Linked DNA regions of Longispora fulva. The protein of the gene in region 2 interacts with the protein of the main gene of each other region in a pairwise test. Links are inferred from orthologs where the notes say so. Each region holds a gene or a part of one and is shown on either strand. Other genes may lie near its edges.

What was found. Proteins that work in one complex are often made in the same cells at the same time.
Region 1: the proteins of IW245_RS38080 (region 2) and IW245_RS17325 interact in binary tests that used the Escherichia coli proteins (3 or more experiments, as listed by UniProt). The link is inferred for Longispora fulva from one-to-one orthologs.

The regions. Positions count from the first base shown.
Region 1 is NZ_JADOUF010000001.1:3,924,534-3,927,476, reverse strand. The notes cover bases 13-2,883. They hold IW245_RS17325 (diacylglycerol kinase family protein), read left to right. Parts: upstream 13-962; coding sequence 963-1,805; downstream 1,806-2,883. Other genes in these bases: IW245_RS17315 (DEAD/DEAH box helicase), read left to right, coding at 2,837-2,883; IW245_RS17320 (HAD family hydrolase), read right to left, coding at 1,908-2,639; tatC (twin-arginine translocase subunit TatC), read left to right, coding at 13-851. Outside these bases: more of tatC, read left to right, coding at 1-12; more of IW245_RS17315, read left to right, coding at 2,884-2,943. UniProt on the Escherichia coli protein: In vitro phosphorylates phosphatidylglycerol but not diacylglycerol; the in vivo substrate is unknown.
Region 2 is NZ_JADOUF010000001.1:8,220,125-8,223,019, forward strand. Bases 67-2,889 are described here. They hold IW245_RS38080 (citrate synthase), read left to right. Parts: upstream 67-740; coding sequence 741-2,039; downstream 2,040-2,889. Other genes in these bases: IW245_RS38075 (ATP-dependent nuclease), read left to right, coding at 67-508; IW245_RS38085 (LysR family transcriptional regulator), read right to left, coding at 2,084-2,332; IW245_RS38090 (LysR family transcriptional regulator), read right to left, coding at 2,329-2,889. Also shown: more of IW245_RS38075, read left to right, coding at 1-66; more of IW245_RS38090, read right to left, coding at 2,890-2,895.

The DNA of each region.
Region 1 (2,943 bases), 4.3 Mb from region 2 along the record:
AGCACCTCCGCGAGCTGCGCAACCGCCTGTTCAAGGCGTTCCTGGGGATCGTCGCCGGCTTCATCGCGATCTACGCGCTGAACCTGCACGCCTGGATCCTCCACCAGCTCCAGAGGCCCTACAACGACCTGTTCCCCGGCGGCAACGGTCCCGACATGCTGCAGCTGGGCGTGGGCGACGTGTTCCTGCTCAAGCTCAAGGTCGCCATGTGGGCGGGTCTGGTGATCTCTGCGCCGGTCTGGCTGTACCAGATCTGGGCCTTCGTGGCCCCCGGCCTGCACAAGAAGGAACGCCGCTGGGCGTACCTGTTCGTGGCCGCCGCGACGCCGCTGTTCCTGGCCGGCGCCTTCCTGGCGTACATGGTGGTCGGCAAGGGGCTGGCGTTCCTGCTGCCGGCCCACGAGGAGCACCTGACCAACTCCCTCGAACTCACCCGGTACGTCAGCTGGGTCACCAACTTCATGCTGATCTTCGGGGTGGCGTTCGAGTTCCCGCTGCTGGCGGTGATGCTCAACTTCGCCGGCCTGGTCAGCGCGAAGAAGATGCTGAGCTGGTGGCGGACCGTCGTCTTCCTGTTCTTCTGTTTCTCGGCGATCGCCACCCCCACGCCCGACCCGTTCGTGATGTCGGGTCTGGCGATCTGCCTCAGCGCGATGTATTTCATCGCGATCGGCATCGCGTGGCTCAACGACCGCCGCCGCAAGCGCCGCACCGGCGAGTCCGACTACAGCAACCTCGACGACGACGAGGCCGCGCCGCTGGACTACCGGCCGGAGCCGGTGGCCGAGCCGGAGCCGGTGCCGGAGCCCGAGCGGATCGACCGGCGCAGCAGGTTCGACGACAGCATCTGACCCGGCCCAGATCGACGGGCGGGGTCGCCCGGAGCGGTCCGGGTCGTGGGTTCGACGCGTAAGTTACCGGCGGGTCTTCCGGTGGACCGGGAGACCCGCTACGTTTCCTCCGTGATCGCCGTCGTCGCCAACCCCACCGCCGGTAAGGGCCGCCATGCCGCCCTGCTGCCGGCCCTCCTCGACCAGCTCGGCCCGCACGAACTGCTGCCGCCGGGAGCCGACGCGCTCCGGGCCGCCGTCGCCGGGGGAGCCGACGCCGTCGTGGCGATGGGCGGGGACGGCACGGTCCACGCCGCGTTGCAGGCGGTGGCCGGCACGGGCGTCCCGCTCGGCATCGTCCCGCTGGGCACCGGCAACGACCTGTCGGCCGGCCTGGGGCTGCCCGGTGACCCCCGGGCCGCCGTGGCCGCGATCCTGGCCGGTCGGACCCGGGCGGTGGACCTGGCCCGGGTGGACGGGGCGCACGGCACGTCCTGGTTCGGGAGCGTCCTGGCCGCCGGGTTCGACGCGCTGGTCAACGAGCGGGCGAACCGGATGCGCTGGCCGAGGGGTCCCCGGCGGTACGACCTCGCCATTTTCGCGGAGATGGCCCGGTTGCGGCCGCTGCGGTACCGGCTCGTGGTCGACGGGGTGCCCGAGGAGTTGGACTCCGTGCTGCTGGCCGTGGGCAACACGGTGGCGTACGGGGGCGGGATGCGGATCTGTCCCGGCGCTGACCCGACCGACGGGTTGCTGGACGTGACCCTCGGGGTGGCCGGCCGGCTCGCGTTGGCCACGTTGAAGCCGAAGGTGCGGACCGGGGCGCACGTCGACCACCCGGGGGTCAGGACCCTGCGGGCCACGACCCTGGAGATCGCCGGCCCGGACCTGCACTGCTACGCCGACGGGGAGCGGATCGGCCCGCTGCCGGTGACCGTCACGTGCGTGCCGGGCGCGCTGACCCTGCTGCACTGACACCGCCGCCACGGCCTCCGGGAGACCGACGATCAAGCCCCTGGGCTCCGGCCGACGCGTGCCGGGTCGGGCTCCTCCGTAACCGTCTCAGGGGTTGGACCGTCAGGACACGAGGTCCAGGATCGCCGACAGGCCGTGCACCGCGCCGGGCGGCGAGGCGGGGAGCAGCAGCGTCTGCAGGCCCGCCGCCACGGCCGCGCCGTCGGCCGGGCTGTCGCCCACCATCAGCGCGCGGTCCTCGGGCACGCCGAGCAACGTGCACGCGTGGGTGAACACGGCCTTCTCCGGCTTGCACCGGCCGAGTTCGTAGGACAGCACCCACTCGGTGATCAGGTGGCCGAAGCCGAGCGCCTCGCAGATCGGCCGGAGGTCGAAGCCGATGTTGGACACCAGCGCCGTCGGGATGCCGGCGTCCTTGAGGGCGCTGAGCACGGTGACGGTGTCGGCGTAGGGGACCCAGCCGTCGGCCAGCAGGACCCGGTCGTAGAGCGCGTCGGCCAGGCCCTCGATCGGGGACTGCACCGTGGCGGCCAGGCCGGCGTAGGCGGCGCGGTGCGCGTGCGGGTACAGGTCGCGTTCGGCCCACACCTCGGCGAGCTGCGGGGGGATCCGGGCCGGCATGGGGCCACCGGCCCGGCCGGCGGTGAGCAGCCGGTCGAGCAGGATCGTGGCCCGGGGGCCCTCGAGGGTGGTGCCGCAGGCCTGCGCGGCGGCGGCGAGCCAGGTCGTGGCGTCCTCCACCTGGGCGAGCGTGCCGTGGAAGTCGACGAGAACCGCCTCCACCGGGCGGCGCGGACTCGGGGGGTGCTCTGTCTGCGTCACGCTCTGCACCATACCGACTGCCGGCAGCGAGACCGCGCAGGCATGGGGTCCCCTGTGCGGTTTCGCGATCACCGGTCCCGGGCGGCGACCGGAGAGCGGACGAAGCGCGAGGTCGGGGAGCCGCCAGCGCCGGGGGAGACGTCCGTCAGGAAACGAATCCGGCTTCGCGCCGCGATGAAACAGAGTTGACCATGGCTTAGCCTAGGAGGATGACAAGCCCCGCCGAACGGTACGGTGACTTCCGCAGGCGGGCCGCCTACCCCGCCCTGAACGACTTCCTCGGCGGCCTCGACTTCGAACTGGACGATTTCCAGAT
Region 2 (2,895 bases):
CGGGCTCGACCCGCGCTGGACCAAGGCCCCGACCGGGGGCGCCGGTGCCCTGGCCACCTTCGCCGCCCTGCTCGGCGCGAACCGGCTGCACGTGGCCGTGATCGTCGACGCCCAGACCCGCAACTCCCGGGCCGTCCGGCGGCTGCGGGACAACGGCCAGCTCGGCAAGGGCGGCCTGATCGACATCGGCGAGTTCACCGGCACCCCGGACGCGGACATCGAGGACCTGTTCGAGGCGGACTTCTACCTCGACCTGGTCAACCTCGCCTACGCCAAGGAGCTGCCCGCCCCGCTCGGCGTGGCCGACCTGCCGGCGGTCCGGACCCGGATCGTGGACCAGGTCCGCGCGCACTTCGCCCAGCACGACCTCGCCGGGGGCCGGTTCAACCACTTCCGGCCGGCGGCGGCGCTGCTCAAGCACCAGGCGACCCTCGTACCCAAGATCAGTGTCGGCACCCTCAACCGGGCGTCGCGGCTGTTCGGGCGGCTGAACCGGCAGCTTCCCTAGGCTCCCAGGGGCCGCCGGCCCGGCGGCCCCTCCGGACAAAACGGTCAATGGCGCAGGCTCCCGCGTGTGACCAAGCACCCATCCGGGTAGGTCCCGATGGCCCCTGTCCCGAGCATGGTCGAACCTATGATGTGGCTGGCTGGCTGCACACACCGCCGACCTCACCGTTCCCGCTCGGGGCTCTCCGCAGGGGACGTACGCTGTGCCTGGACCACGAAGGAGCGAGAGCGGGATGACGAATTTCAAGCTGGACCACGCGGACGGGTCGTTCAAGCTGGAACACCCGGCCGGCTCGCTGGACCTGCCGGTCACCGGGGCGACCGACGGCCCGGGCGGCCTCGGGATCGGCAAGCTGCTCAGCAGCACCGACCACGTCACCCTCGACCCGGGTTTCGTGAACACCGCCTCCTGCACCTCCGACATCACCTTCATCGACGGTGACGCCGGCATCCTGCGCTACCGGGGCTACCCGATCGCCGAGCTGGCCGAGAAGTCGTCGTTCCTGGAGACGTCCTACCTGCTGATCTACGGCGAGCTGCCGACCCCGGCCCAGCTCACCGAGTTCACCGACAAGCTGAGCATGCACACCCTCCTGCACGAGGAGATGCGCGGCTTCTTCAACGGCTTCCCGCGCGACGCGCACCCGATGCCGGTGCTGTCCTCGGGCGTGAGCGCACTGTCCACGTGGTACCAGGACAGCCTCGACCCGTTCGACCCCGCGCAGGTGGAGCTGTCCACTATCCGCCTGATGGCGAAGCTGCCGACCATCGCGTCGTACGCGTACAAGAAGTCCATCGGCCAGCCCCTGATGTACCCGGACAACTCCCTGGGCTACGTGGAGAACTTCCTCCGCCTCACCTTCGGCGTCCCCACCACGCCGTACGAGGTCGACCCGGTCGTCGCCCGCACCCTGGACATGCTGCTCATCCTGCACGCCGACCACGAGCAGAACTGCTCCACCTCGACGGTGCGCCTCGTCGGCTCCGGCCACGCGAACCTGTTCGCCTCGGTGTCCTCCGGCATCCACGCCCTGTCCGGCCCGCTGCACGGCGGCGCGAACCAGGCCGTGCTGGAGATGCTCGCCGGCATCCAGGAGTCCGGGGGCGACGTGCGTGACTTCGTCCGCCGGGTCAAGGACAAGGAGCCGGGCGTCAAGCTGATGGGCTTCGGGCACCGGGTGTACAAGAACTTCGACCCGCGCTCGGTGATCGTGAAGAAGGCCGTCCGCGACGTGCTCGACCGGATGGCCAAGCCCGACCCGCTGCTGGACCTCGCGATGCAGCTCGAGGAGATCGCGCTCGCCGACGACTACTTCGTGTCGCGCAAGCTGTACCCGAACGTGGACTTCTACACCGGCCTGATCTACAAGGCCATGGGCTTCCCGACGAAGATGTACACCGTGCTCTTCGCCCTCGGCCGGCTGCCCGGCTGGATCGCCCAGTGGCGTGAGATGATCTCGGACCCGGCGACGAAGATCGGCCGTCCGCGCCAGGTCTACACCGGCCCGACGGAGCGCCACTACCCGGCGTAACCATCGCGCGAAACGGGCCCCGGCACACCGCCGGGGCCCGTTTCTCATCCGCCCAGATCCTCCAGTGCGTCGAGGATGCCCCGGGCGCAGCCGATCACGTACCGGCCGGCGGGCGTCGGCTCCAGGTACTGGCCGCCGTGCGCGAACAGCGCCCCGCCGAACGCCGCCTCGATCCGGGCCAGCCGCTCCAACAGGCTCTGCTGGGTGAGTTGGAGCTGGTGCGCCGCCGCGCGCACGTCCTCGGCGTCGGCGACGGCCACCACGAGCCGCAGGTGCCCCACCTCGAGGTTCACGACGGCAGGCCCGGCGACGCGTGGGAGGCGTGCCGGGCCCACCAGGCGCGGTACGCCGGCCGCCGGTGCACGATGGCCGCGTAGCTGCGGAACAGGTGCGCCATGAACTCCTCCGTCCGGCCGTCCACGAACGAGTCGCGCCGCCACGCGAGAAGCACCCGTCGGCGCAGCGGGGCCCCGGTCAGCGGCAGGGCCCGGATTCCGGGCTGCACGAACGTCGTCGGGTACAGCCCGCACACCGCCCCGGCCTCCAGCAGCGGCGCGACGGACGCCGAGTCCCCGGTCCAGTGCCGGACCCTGGCGGTGAACCCGGCGTCGGCGCAAGCCCGGTGGAAGCTGGCGTGCAGGCCGCCGTCGTCGGCGCGGGGCAGGGCCCAGTCCCGGGGCGCGAGGTCGGCGAGGTCGAGTTCCGGCCGCTGCGCGAGCGGGTGGTTCTCGTCGAGCCCGACGAAGATCGGCTCGGTGATCAGGTGCCGGGTGGCCAACGACGGCGGCAGCCGCAGCGTGAAGCCGGGGAACTCGTGCAGCACCGCCGCGTCGAGCTGACCGGCGGCGAGCGCGTC